DNA from 4 places in the Streptomyces sp. NPDC016845 genome. Region 2 is predicted to be linked to each of the others. Evidence: riboswitches for the same ligand, from Rfam matches in the RefSeq annotation. Region 2 holds a riboswitch; each other region holds the start of a gene.
What was found. A riboswitch is a leader RNA that binds a small molecule or an ion and turns the genes downstream of it on or off. The one in region 2 is predicted to bind cyclic di-AMP.
Positions count from the first base shown of each region.

Region 1: another riboswitch for cyclic di-AMP. It lies ahead of ACH4RC_RS34075 (M23 family metallopeptidase); the one in region 2 lies ahead of ACH4RC_RS00555 (M23 family metallopeptidase).
Region 3: another riboswitch for cyclic di-AMP. It lies ahead of ACH4RC_RS24130 (transglycosylase family protein); the one in region 2 lies ahead of ACH4RC_RS00555 (M23 family metallopeptidase).
Region 4: another riboswitch for cyclic di-AMP. It lies ahead of ACH4RC_RS10530 (NlpC/P60 family protein); the one in region 2 lies ahead of ACH4RC_RS00555 (M23 family metallopeptidase).

Region 1 covers NZ_JBIRPI010000022.1:21,698-24,934, forward strand. Annotated here, with positions in the region: gene ACH4RC_RS34070 (aldo/keto reductase) at 1-84, opposite strand, end outside; gene ACH4RC_RS34075 (M23 family metallopeptidase) at 133-1,176, opposite strand; cyclic di-AMP (ydaO/yuaA leader) riboswitch at 1,188-1,346, opposite strand; gene ACH4RC_RS34080 (PP2C family protein-serine/threonine phosphatase) at 1,513-2,613, opposite strand; tRNA gene ACH4RC_RS34085 (tRNA-Met) at 2,797-2,870, opposite strand; gene ACH4RC_RS34090 (hypothetical protein) at 2,956-3,237, shown strand, end outside.
Region 2 covers NZ_JBIRPI010000001.1:133,615-136,851, reverse strand. Annotated here, with positions in the region: gene ACH4RC_RS00565 (HPr family phosphocarrier protein) at 6-287, shown strand; gene ACH4RC_RS00560 (GntR family transcriptional regulator) at 415-1,101, opposite strand; gene ACH4RC_RS00555 (M23 family metallopeptidase) at 1,364-2,152, opposite strand; cyclic di-AMP (ydaO/yuaA leader) riboswitch at 2,165-2,336, opposite strand; gene ACH4RC_RS00550 (M16 family metallopeptidase) at 2,591-3,237, opposite strand, start outside.
Region 3 covers NZ_JBIRPI010000010.1:101,156-104,392, forward strand. Annotated here, with positions in the region: gene eno (phosphopyruvate hydratase) at 1-870, opposite strand, end outside; gene ACH4RC_RS24130 (transglycosylase family protein) at 1,143-1,856, opposite strand; cyclic di-AMP (ydaO/yuaA leader) riboswitch at 1,861-2,053, opposite strand; gene ACH4RC_RS24135 (transglycosylase family protein) at 2,190-3,237, opposite strand, start outside.
Region 4 covers NZ_JBIRPI010000003.1:41,747-44,983, reverse strand. Annotated here, with positions in the region: gene pcrA (DNA helicase PcrA) at 1-1,651, opposite strand, end outside; cyclic di-AMP (ydaO/yuaA leader) riboswitch at 1,838-2,024, shown strand; gene ACH4RC_RS10530 (NlpC/P60 family protein) at 2,032-3,237, shown strand, end outside.

The DNA of each region.
Region 1 (3,237 bases), on a different contig from region 2:
CCAGCCGAAGACGTTGCCGCCGAGGGCGAGCGGGAAGACCTCCAGGTCGCAGGAGCCGAGCTTGCGCAGGGGAGAAGAAGTCATGTGGTCATTCAACGCCCCCGCGGAAGCGAGTGTTCGGTCATACGGCCGTCAGAGTGCCAGGCCCTTGCCGCGCAGCCAGGCCGCCGGGTCGACGCCGGTCGCGTCCCCGCCGGGGTGGACCTCCAGGTGGAGGTGGGCTCCGGTGACGTTGCCGGTGGCGCCGACGCGGCCGATGACGTCGCCGGTCGAGACCTGCTGGCCGACGCTGACGTTCATCGAGGACTGGTGGCAGAACCACAGCTCGGTGCCGTCGTCGAGGGTGAGGATCGTGCGGTAGCCGTACGCGCCCGCCCAGCCGGCCTCGGTGATGGTGCCGCCGTGGATGGCGTAGATCGGCGTACCGGTGGAGGCGGCGAAGTCCAGGCCCGTGTGGTAGCCGGAGGACCACATGGAGCCGGGCTGCCCGAACGTTCCGGTGAGCGTGTAGGAGGCGACGGGGAGCTTGAAGCTCCTGGCCAGCTTGGCGAGGCGCTCGGCCTCGGCCTTCTTCTTGGCCTCCTCCTCCGCCTTCTTCTTGTCGGCGGCGGCCTTGGCCTCGGCCTTCTCCCGCTTCGCGGCGGCCTCCTCGGCGGCCTTCTTCGCCGCGGCCTCCTCGGCGGCGGCCTGCGCCTTGGCGTCGGCGGCGTCCTGCTGCGTCTCGGCCTGCTGCATGATGCGGGTGCGCAGCGCCTCACCGGCGTCCGCCTGCCCGCCGCTCATGGCGGTGAGCGGGGCGGTCTCGGCGGTGTCGGCGGAGGGGGCGGGGTCGTCGGCCATGAGCGCGCCCACGCCGGGCAGCGACGTGGCCTCCGGCAGCGAGTCCGTGACCGCGGAGAGGTCGGGCAGGGATATCTGGACGGCGGGCTTGCCGCCCTGCGCGGTGGCGATGCCGCCCGCGCCGACGGCGGCGATCACGCCGACGCCGAGGACCGTGGAGCTGCGCGCGAGGCCGCCGCGCTGGCGGGCCACGCGGTGCTTGCCGCGGACGGGGCGGACGGACTCCTCGGTGGGGTTCCACTCGTCGAAGCTCGTGCGCGGGGCACCGAAGCCGCCGTCGTCGGCCGGCTGGGCGGGGTACCCGGAGAGTTCGGGGGCAGGACGGTTCGACGCCACGGGGGCGCTCTCCTTTCCTTCCTTCTCGCCTACCGGGTTAGCTGACGGGTTCGGAGCAGGAAGGTCTCCTACGAGCACGGTCCGGCGCCCGGAAAGCGTCGGAACGATGCCTGATTCACCCCAAGTTGGTGGTTCCCCGGCTCCCTTGCGGGATTAGGCGCGTGCGCACGGAGCCGTCGCTTGTGACGGCTGGGACGACCGCGCTGCGTTATCGAACGTTAATAGACAGCGGACAGTAATTCCAAGCCGTTCCTGCCCCGTTAAACCTCACAGTTTCTGACCTAGTGTCAATTGTTATGCGGAGCGACGCCGTTCGGTCACCCCTGGTGACGTCGATCAAGGACGGCGGACGGCCAGCAGCGCCATGTCGTCGCTGGCCCCTCCCCCGGTGTGCAGACGCACCTCGTCGGCCAGCGTCGCGAGAAGCTCGTCGGGCCCCGGGAAAACGCGTCCGGTGAGCCGGGCCGCGGGGTCGTAGAAGATGCCCTTCGCGTCCCGCGCCTCGGAGAGCCCGTCCGTGTAGAGCAGCAGCGTCGCCGCGGGCGGGAACTCCGCCTCGGTCGCCCGGTCCGGCCAGGAGCCGAGCTCGCCGAGGCCGAGCGGGAGCGCCGCCTCGGCGGGGCTGATCACCCGGACCCGGCCGTCGCCGTGCAGCACGACCGGCTCGGGGTGGCCGCGGTTGAGGATGCGCAGGAGATCGCCGCCGTGCGGGATCTCGGCGAGCACGGCGGTGGTGAACCCCTCGAAGTCGTCGATGCCGCGCCGCCGCGACCCCTCCCGGGCCAGCGCCCGCTCCAGGCGCTGGGCGACCGCCTCCAGGCTGTCCTCCTGCTCGGCGGCCTCCCGGAACGCCCCGATGACGACGGCGACGGCGGCGACCGCGCCCATGCCCTTGCCGCGTACGTCGCCCACGACCATCCGTACGCCGTGCGGAGTGTCCTGCACCGCGTACAGGTCGCCGCCGATGAACGCGTCGGCCTGCGCCGCCTCGTAGCGGGCCGCGATGGCGAGACCCCCGATCCGTCCGGCCGGGCGCGGCAACACCGCGAACTGGGCCGCCGCCGCGATCTGCCGCGCGGAGGCCAGCTCCTCGTCGCTGCGGCGCTTGATCCGGTTGATGAAACAGGCCAGGAGGCAGACGGTGGCGACGGTCGCCATCTCGGTGTAGACGCCGCTGTGGAACAGCTCGTATCTGAGGTGTACGGCGACGATGGCGGCGATCGAGGCGACTCCGGCGGCGATGGTGCTGCCCAGCGAGAAGAACGGGGCGGCGACCAGCGGCGCCGCGCTGAAGAGGGGCGAGCCGGCGAACCCGGACGGCGTGCAGTACTCGTAGACCGCGCCGCCGATGATCAGCAGCAGGGGCAGGATCCGCAGGAAGAAGGGCGTGCCGGGGGCGTCCGCCGGATGCCTGTGCCGCCCTCCTCGCTGCCCCACCACGTGTCTCCTGCCGTCCGCGCCCGCTGTCCGGCGTCTCACCAAAGGGTTCCCGGGGAGGAGGCCGGGGGGCGACCGGTACTGCTCCGTCCGGGTCAGGGCGGGAATGCGGGAAGGGCCGCGCAGGCGCGCCGAAAACGGAACGAGGCCGGAATCTTGGAAGATTCCGGCCTCGGCCTTCAGTAGCGGGGACAGGATTTGAACCTGCGACCTCTGGGTTATGAGCCCAGCGAGCTACCGAGCTGCTCCACCCCGCGTCGGTGAACACAACACTACGCCATCAGGGACGATGAATGCCAATCGCGCCCGTGTCCGGCGCCTCCCGAGTGGCGTTAAGAGGACATGACCTCAACACGACGAGCCCTCACCGCTGTCCTGCTCGCTGTCGGCGCCACCGCGATCGTGGCCCCGGCGGCGCAGGCCGACACCACGCCCAACGCGGCGGGCAACATGATCTCCCCGACCGCCACGCTTGACGCGGTCACCACCATGGCCATCCCGGCCGCGCACCGTGACGAGGTGCCCCGCACCGCCGAACAGCTCCAGGGCCTCAACCAGCTGAACAAGCTGAGCGAGCTGCACCAGCTGACGGACCTGGTGGCGCCGGTCACCGGCCTGCTCGGG
Region 2 (3,237 bases):
ATCACATGGCTGAGCGCCGCGTCAACGTCGGCTGGGCCGAGGGCCTCCACGCCCGCCCCGCCTCCATCTTCGTCCGCTCGGCCACCGCGGCCGGCGTCCCTGTGACGATCGCCAAGGCCGACGGCAACCCCGTCAACGCCGCGTCCATGCTCGCCGTGCTCGGCCTGGGCGCCCAGGGCGGCGAGGAGATCGTCCTCGCCTCCGACGCCGAGGGCGCGGACGCCGCGCTCGACCGGCTGGCGAAGCTGGTCGCCGAGGGCCTCGACGAGCTGCCCGAGACCGTCTGATCTGTTTTTCACGGCGCAGCCGCGCGATTCCTTTCGGGACGCGCGGCTTCGTCGTTTTCGAACTTCGGCCCAATTCGGTCCCGCGATAAGCGAAGAATTCTCCACCACTTTGTATACGGGCTTTCTGTTAATTCCGGAGCCTCGCCGTGTTTACGGCATGTTGCGAAGTCCTCACCGGGCCGCCCGCGCGCGGGACCCGCAGTTTGTGGGCCGGCGCGGTGCGTTCGGCATGGCGGGCGGTCAGCGTGCGGGCGCGCTCGGCGTCACCGCGCGCCACGGCGTCGACGATGGCGCCGTGCTCGGCCCAGCACTCGGCCGGCCGGTCCGGGCTCTCCACGGCGTACATCCACGCGATCTTGTGCCGGAGCTGAGCGAGCAGGGCGATCAGGCCGGGGCTGCCGGAGGCCTGCGCGAGCGTCTCGTGGAACCAGCCGTCCAGGGAGCGCAGATCCTCGTCCCGGTCCGCCCTGGAGCGCTCCTGACCCAGCCTGACCAGGCCGCGCAGGACTTTCAGATGGGCCTCGGTGCGGCGCTGCGCGGCCCGTGCGGCGCCCAGCGGTTCGATCAGCAGCCGGACCTCCAGGAGGTCGGCGGCCTCCTGTCCGGTGGGTTCGGCCACGCACGCGCCCGCGTGCCTGCGCGTGACGACGAACCCCTCGGCCTCCAGGGTGCGCAGCGCCTCGCGCACGGGCACGCGCGAGACCCCGTAGCGGCGCGCGAGCAGCTCCTCGGTGAGCCTGCTGCCGCGCGGGTGGACGCCCGTGACGATGTCGTCGCGAATCGCGGTGCATACCGAGTGCGCGGGAATCCGCATGCTTCGACCTCCGCTATTGATCCCCGCACAAAGCGGTTGACCGACGCCCTTGCGGGCGCGCTCACAGCAACTTCGCTCCGACTCTATTCCACGGTTCCCGAATTTCCGACGCCGGACCGGAATTCAGGGATAACTTTTGGCCAGACGGCAAGGACCGGACGGCCGGGAAGTCGGCGGGCGGCCCGGTCGCACGCGAAAGCCCCGGCTCGGTGAGCCGGGGCTTTCAGGGCTTGCGGGCCTTGCGGGGCGGTTGCCGCGTACGTCAGACGTTGACGCCGTGCGAACGCAGGTACGCCAGGGGGTCCATGTCGGAGCCGTACTCCGGGCTCGTACGGGCCTCGAAGTGCAGGTGCGGGCCCGTGACGTTGCCGGTGGCGCCGGAGAGGGCTATCTGCTGGCCGGGGGTGACCGCCTGGCCGACGGAGACGCCGATGGAGGACAGATGACCGTACTGGGTGTACGTACCGTCGTTCATCTTGATCACGATGTTGTTGCCGTACGCGCCGCCCCAGCCGGCCTCGACGACGGTGCCCGCGCCGACGGCGTGCACGGACGTGCCGCTCGCCGCGTGGAAGTCGATGCCGGTGTGACTGCCGGAGGACCACAGGCCGCTGCTCGCCTGGTAGCCCGTGGAGACGTACGAGCCGGAGATCGGCGCGACGAAGCTGTTGAGCAGGCGCTTGCGCTCGGCCTCGCGGGCGGCGCGCTCCTTGGCCTCGCGCTCCTTGGCGGCCTTCGCCTCGGCCTCGCGCTTGGCCTCCTCCGCCTTCTTCCTGGCCTCGGCCTCGGCCTTCGCCTTGGCGGCGGCCGCGTCGGCGGCCTTCTGCTGGGCGGTGGCCTGCGCGTCGATCTGGGCGGCCAGGGAGTCGCCGATGGCGATCGCCTGGGTCAGGCCGTTCTGCTCGGGGGCCGCGGGGGCGGCGAGCGCGGGGGCGGCGAGGCCGCCGACGACACCGGTCGTGGTGAGCGCGGCGACGCCCGCGACCTGCGCGGTGGTGCGCGTGATGCGGCTCGGACGACGGTGCTTCCCGGTGGCACGGGTGAACGCCATGCGGTGGCTGATCCTTTCCTTCCCTCTCGCCTACCGGGTTAGCTGACGGGTTCGGAGCAGGAAGGTCTCCTACGGGCCCTCTCCCCTGCCTCACGGCCGGAAGAGCGCCCGATTCACCCCAGGGACTGCGGTGGGTCCCCGGCTCCCCTGGCTCGCGCCGTGGGGGACTCGGCGATGACTGTCCGGTGTCGCGGGCGCGACGCATGTCTGGCGGACAGCCGCACTGACGCTAAGGGGCACCACATTTGTTCGACAAACGGATCCCGGCTTTTGTAGCGCACACCACAGGCCAGACGGGCAACCTCCGTACCAAAACGGGCATATACGGGAACTCGTGCCGACCCACGCCAATCCGTGCCGACTCACACCAAGAGAGCCCCGGCGGCCGTGGTGGCCGCCAGGGCTCCGTGGGACGAACCGGGGCGTACGGGGCGGGGGTCAGCCCGCGACGACGGTCACCTCACCGATGCCGAGAGCCCTGACGGGCTCCGCGATCTGCGCGGCGTCACCCACGAGGACCGTCACCAGGCGGTCCGCCGGGAAGGCGTTCACGACGGCGGCGGTGGCCTCCACGGTGCCCGTCTCGGCGAGCCGGCGGTACAGCTGCGCCTGGAAGTCGTCCGTCAGGTGCTGCTCGTCCTGGTCGGCGAGGGTGCTCGCGACGGCCGCGGCCGTCTCGTACTTGAGCGGCGCCACCCCTACCAGGTTCTGCACGGCCGTGTCCCGTTCGGCGTCCGTGAGACCCTCGGCGGCCAGGGTGCGCAGCACCTTCCACAGGTCGTCGAGCGCGGGTCCGGTGTTCGGGGTGTCCACGGAGCCGCTGATGGCGAGCATCGCGGCACCCGTCCCGTCCGGCGCGGAGAGCAGCACCTGGGAGAAGGCCCGCACACCGTAGGTGTAGCCCTTCTCCTCGCGCAGGACGCGGTCCAGGCGCGAGGTGAGCGTGCCGCCCAGGCAGTACGTGCCGAGGATCTGCGCGGCCCACACGCGATCGTGCCGGTCGGCCCCGATCCGGCCGATGAGCAGCTGCGTCTGCACCGCGCCCGGACGGTCCACGATGATGACGCGGCCGGTGTCGTCGGCGG
Region 3 (3,237 bases), on a different contig from region 2:
GTCGTCCTCGAACAGCGGGTCCTCGATGGAGACGAGCGGGTACGCGTCGACGAGCTCGGCGTAGTACTCGGTCATCTCGGCGGCCGAGCGCTGCTTGCCCTCGAACTCGTACACGCCGTCCTTGTAGAACTCGGAGGCGGCGACGTCGAGCGCGAGCGCGACCTGCTGGCCGGGGATGTAGCCGGCCTCCTTGATCGCTTCGAGGATGAGGTCGAGCGCGGCGCGGTTCGACTCCAGGTTCGGGGCGAAGCCGCCCTCGTCGCCGAGGCCGGTGGACAGGCCCTTGGTCTTCAGCACCTTCTTGAGGGTGTGGTAGACCTCGGTGCCCCAGCGCAGCGCCTCGGAGAAGGACTCCGCGCCGATCGGGGCGATCATGAACTCCTGGATGTCCACGTTGGAGTCGGCGTGCGACCCACCGTTCAGGATGTTCATCATCGGGACGGGCAGCAGGTGCGCGTTCGGACCACCGAGGTAGCGGAACAGCGGCAGGTCGCTGGCCTCGGACGCGGCGTGCGCGACGGCGAGGGAGACGCCGAGGATGGCGTTGGCGCCGAGCGAGCCCTTGTTGTCGGTGGCGTCCAGGTCGAACATCGCCTGGTCGATCAGGCGCTGCTCGGTGGCGTCGTAGCCGACGAGCTCCGGGCCGATCTGCTCGATGACGGCGAGGACGGCCTTCTCGACGCCCTTGCCCTGGTAACGGTTGGGGTCACCGTCACGGAGTTCGATGGCCTCGAAGGCACCGGTGGAGGCGCCCGACGGGACGGCAGCACGACCCGTGCTGCCGTCGTCGAGGCCGACCTCGACCTCGACCGTGGGGTTGCCTCGGGAGTCCAGGATTTCCCGGGCTACGACGACGTCGATGGACGGCACGAGCATCTCCTTCTGGGATGTGACACAACAGCGCGGGCGGCTGGCCCGCACCCCTGAGCGTAACCGCCCCGGGGGCATCGGCCAGCCGACCGCCCGTGTTGTGGACAACGCCGATAGCGAAATGTTTCCTAACGGAACAAAGACGGCGACCCCCGTTCCGCACACGTGCGGCGGAACGGGGGTCGCCTGAGCGAGCGGCCCTGGACCCGGCGTCCGCCGATGCCGGGTCGTCTAACTCCGGGGCTCCGGGGGCTCCGGGAGCTCCAGGGGTCCTACTTGAGGTGCAGCTGCTGGCCCGGGTAGATCAGGTCGGCGTCGGCGACGATGTCCTTGTTGAGCTTGAACACCTTCTGCCAGTTGGTGCCGTGCGCCTCGGCGATCTTGCTGAGCGTGTCGCCGGTGACGACCTTGTACTCGCCGTCGCCCTTCTCGACCTTCTTGCCGGTCGGGGTGGTGACGGTGTCCTTCTTGGTCTCCTGCTGCGGCTGAGCCTGCTGCTGCGGCTGCTCACGCTGCTGCGAGCGGGTCGTCGTGGAGGAGTCCGAGCGCTCCTGCTGCTGCGGCTGGGACTGCTGCGAGGACTGCGACTCGACCGGGGCGGAGTTGCCGGTGGAGGCGCCGGACAGGCCCACGCCGCAGCTCGGCCAGGCACCCTTGCCCTGCGAGGCGAGAACCTTCTCGGCGACCGATATCTGCTGCGCCTTGGAGGCCTGGTCGGCGGAGGACGCATAGGCGGTGCCGCCGTACGCGGCCCACGTCGAGGACGAGAACTGCAGGCCGCCGTAGTAGCCGTTGCCGGTGTTGATCGACCAGTTGCCGCCGGACTCGCAGGAGGCGACCTGGTCCCACTCGGAGGTGGAGGCGGCGGAGGCGCCCGTGGCACCCATCAGCGGAACGGCGACGGCGGCACCGGCGACACCCGCGAGGGTGGCGACACGGACAGCCTTGGACGGGCGACGGTGCTTGCCCTTGCTGGAAAGCAGCATGAAGGAATCCCCTCACCGACGCCTACGAGGTGAGCTGTCGGGTTCGGACCAGTGAGTGTCCGGCCGCGCAACCTTGTGCGCGGCTTAACCCCAAGCCGGCGGACCGGCGCTTACCTTGGGTCCCCCGCTCCTGCCTACGGCGCTGACGCGTCGACTGTTCCCGTACGGACGTTGGCAGGATTCGGCGTGACGTCCGTCGGGGCCCGCTGTGGCGAGCGGTGACGACGTTAAGCAGTCGATCCGCCCGATTTCAAAGACGATCAGGGTGTTTGAGACTCATGTCTCACTCTCGCAAAAGTGGACATACGCGCCTCAACCCTCCCTATTTTTCAGTTACTTTTCATCCGTTTCGAGGCCAAGATCCAGACTCTGACCAGGAAGGATGAGATCCGGGTCGGTACCGACCGTCTTCTTGTTGAGGTCGTAGAGGGCATTCCACCCGCCGTCGACGTTCTGCGCGGCCGCGATGTCCGTCAGATTGTCGCCGGAGCGGACCGTGTACGCGCTCTCGGCGCGGACCTCCTCGCGGGAGGCGTGACGGCCTTCACCCTGCCGGGAGACGGCGGTGTCGTCGGCGGCGCGGTCGCCCCGGTGGCGGCCGGCGGAGGACGCGTCCGGGCCGGCGTCGGAAGTGGCGTCCGTCTGCCCCGACTTGCCCGACTCGCCCTCTTCGGCGGTGCCGCTCGGCTCGTCGCTCGCCGTGTTACCGGGGGTATCGCCGGTGGCTCCGGCCGACGGGGCGTCAGATGCGGGCGCGTCGGCGTCCCCGGAGGAGCCGGAGCCGGATGTGCCGCCGTCCGCGCCCGACCCGCGCGCCTCGGACGCGCCACTCGCGCCCGGGTCCTGGTGACTCTTCTCTCCATCGGAGGCCGAAGAATCCGCCGAGTCCGCTGAATCCGACGAGTCCGCCGAGTCCGAGGCGCCGGAGGAACCCGCGGAACCGACCGCGTCCGGCGACTGGGCGAGGCCGGACGGCCGCGGGGAGACGCTCACCCCCGGGTCCACCTCGGCCGCGTCGTCGCTCTGCGTCAGACCGGCCACGATCGAGCAGCTGGGCCACACGCTGGGCCCCTTCGCCTGGAGCGCCTTCTCGGCGACGGCTATCTGCTGCGAACGGCTGGCCTCGTCGGCGGTCGGGGCGTAGTCGAGGCCCCCGTACTGCTCCCACGTCTCCTGCGACAACTGCAGCCCGCCGTAGTAGCCGTTGCCCGCGTCGAGGCTCCACTGCCCACCGGACTCACACTCGGCGAGCTTGTCCCAGGTGGTGGTGGTTGCGGCGTTCGCGCCCGTCGCGGCGAGCAGCGGGATCGCGATGGCGCTGCCGGTGACACCGGCGGCGACGACCAGAGCAGGGGCCTGACGAGGGCGACGGTGACGACCG
Region 4 (3,237 bases), on a different contig from region 2:
CCGGTCCGGCGCCGGACTCCACGATGGTCCGCAGGTCCTCCATGAGGGTGTTGAACCGCTTCACGGCGTTGGTCGAGCGGGCCGCCATGCCGTACGCCTCGTCGACGCGGCGCAGCGCCTGCGGGAAGGAGATCTTCTCGCGCTGGGAGAGGGCGTCGATCATGGCTTCGGCGCGGTCGCCGATGCCGCGCTTCGGCACGTTCAGGATGCGGCGCAGCGGGACGGAGTCCTCGGGGTTGGCCAGGACGCGCAGGTAGGCGAGGACGTCCCGGACCTCCTTGCGCTCGTAGAAGCGGACGCCGCCGACGACCTTGTAGGGCAGGCCGACGCGGATGAAGATCTCTTCGAAGACACGGGACTGCGCGTTGGTGCGGTAGAAGACGGCGACGTCCCCGGCCTTGGCCTCGCCGGCGTCGGTGAGCCGGTCGATCTCCTCGGCGACGAACTGGGCCTCGTCGTGCTCGGTGTCCGCGACGTAGCCGGTGATCTGGGAGCCGGCGCCCGCGTTGGTCCAGAGGTTCTTGGGGCGGCGCGACTCGTTGCGCTCGATCACCGCGTTGGCCGCGCTGAGGATCGTCTGGGTGGAGCGGTAGTTCTGTTCCAGGAGGATCGTCGTCGCGTCCGTGTAGTCCTCCTCGAACTGGAGGATGTTGCGGATGGTGGCGCCGCGGAAGGCGTAGATCGACTGGTCGGCGTCGCCGACGACGCAGAGCTCGGCGGGGTCGGCGTCCTCCCCCTCCGTGGGCCCGACCAGCTCGCGCACCAGCGCGTACTGCGCGTGGTTGGTGTCCTGGTACTCGTCGACCAGGACGTGGCGGAAGCGGCGCCGGTAGTGCTCGGCGACGTCGGGGAACGCGCGCAGCAGGTTGACCGTGGTCATGATCAGGTCGTCGAAGTCGAGGGCGTTCGCCTCGCGCAGCCGCGACTGGTACATCGCGTACGCCTGGGCGACGGACTTCTCGAAACCGTCGGCCGCGGTCTTGGCGAAGTCCTCCTCGTCGATCAGCTCGTTCTTCAGGTTCGAGATCTTGGCGCTGAAGGACTTCGGCGGGAACTTCTTCGGGTCGAGGTCCAGGTCGCGGCAGACCAGGGCCATGAGCCGCTTGCTGTCGGCGGCGTCGTAGATCGAGAACGACGAGGTGAAGCCGAGCTTCTTCGACTCGCGGCGCAGGATGCGCACGCAGGCGCTGTGGAAGGTGGAGACCCACATCGCGTTGGCCCGGGGGCCCACCAGGGACTCGACGCGCTCCTTCATCTCGCCCGCGGCCTTGTTGGTGAAGGTGATCGCGAGGATCTGGCCGGGGTGCACACCGCGCTCGGCGAGGAGGTAGGCGATGCGGTGGGTGAGGACGCGGGTCTTGCCGGAACCGGCGCCCGCGACGATGAGCAGGGGCGAGCCTCCGTGCACGACGGCCGCCCGCTGGTTCTCGTTCAGCCCGTCGAGCAGCGCCGCCGGGTCGAGGGCAGGGCGGGGCGCGCCGCCGCGGTAGTACTCGTCCCTGGCCGGGGGCGCGTCGAACTTCCCGCCGAACAGATCGTCCGGGATCGGCTCGGGCTCCGGTCCTTCGTGCTCGCTGTCGGGCGGCGGCGGGGGCCCATCGGTCCGGTTCTGGAGGCCCGCCAGGAAGCTGTCGTCAAAGAGGCTGCTCATCGCCGTACGAGTCTAGGCGGACCCACTGACACCCCGCCCCCTCCTTCAGGACTCGGCGCCTCACTGTCGCCAAGGTCACGAAAATGTATCGGGCATATCGAACAACGTCCTTCACAGCAGCAACACGAGTTGGCTACGGTGCTGCGCGGGCAGTCCGTCCCCACGACCGCGAGCGCCGCGGCGAGCGGGCAGCCCCCGCCGAGTCCCGTACGCCGTGAGGCAGGGAACCGGGGACCCACCGACCTTGGGGTGAATCGGCCCGAAGGCCCGTCGTCGACGTCAGCGACAACGACAGCGGGCAGCCGGCCGTAGGGCAGCCTTCCGTACGCCCGAACCCGACAGCTAACCCGGTAGGCGGACCACGGAAGGAGTCGCCAGCCTTGGCGTCGCACCGCAAGCCGCGCACGCGCTCCCGGATGACCGGTGGCCTGCGCACCACCCCCGCGGTCGGGATCACGACCGCCGCCCTCACCTCGGTCGCCCTCCTCTCGCAGACCGCGCAGGCAGCGCCCGCGCCGGCGAAGCCGAGCCTCGAAGAGGTGCGGAAGAAGGTCGACAGCCTGTACCGGCAGGCCGAGACCGCCACGCAGAAGTACAACGCCGCCAAGGAGCAGGCCGACAGCAAGAAACGGCAGGTCGACAAACTCCTCGACGACATCGCGAAGCGCACCGACAAGATGAACACGGCCCGCCAGGAGCTGGGCCGGTTCGCCGCCGAGCAGTACCGGACGGGCGGGATGAGCGACACCGCGACGATGTTCCTCGCGGACGATCCCGAGGACTACTTCGCGCAGGACCGGCTGCTGAGCCGTATGACGGCCGACCAGAAGAAGGCCGTCGACGACTACCAGGAGCAGCAGCGGGCGACCGCGAAGAAGCGCACCGAGGCGCAGGAGAACCTGCGACAGCTCACCTCCTCGCAGACCGATCTGCGGACGTCGAAGCAGAGCGTGCAGTCGAAGCTCTCCGACGCGCGCGTGCTGCTCTCGGAGCTGACGGCGGAGGAGAAGCAGCGGCTCGCCGCGATCGAGAAGAAGAAGGAGCAGGCGGCCCGCGAGAAGGCCGCCGAGCTGGCGGCGAAGCAGAAGGCGGAGGAGGAGCGCAAGCGCAAGGCGGCGGAGGAGGCGGCCCAGGAGCAGGCCGACTCGGGCTCCGGGTCCACAGGGTCCACGGGGTCGGGCTCCACCGGGTCCACGGGGTCGGGCTCCACCGGGTCCACGGGGTCGGACACCTCCGGCAGCACCTCGTCCGGCTACGCGGCCAAGGCGGCGAAGGCGCTGGCGTTCGCCAAGTCCCAGGAGGGCAAGCCGTACGTGTGGGGCGCCACGGGCCCTGACTCGTACGACTGCTCGGGGCTCACCCAGGCGGCGTGGAAGGCCGCCGGGATCTCGTTGCCGCGCACCACCTGGGACCAGGTGGAGTCCGGCACGACGGTCGCGCTGTCCGACATCCAACCCGGTGACCTGGTCTTCTTCTACGACGACATCAGCCACGTCGGCCTGTACCTCGGCGACGGCATGATGATCCACGCGCCGAAGCCGGGCGCGTACGTCCGCGAGGAGTCCATCTACTACGACGGCACGTCC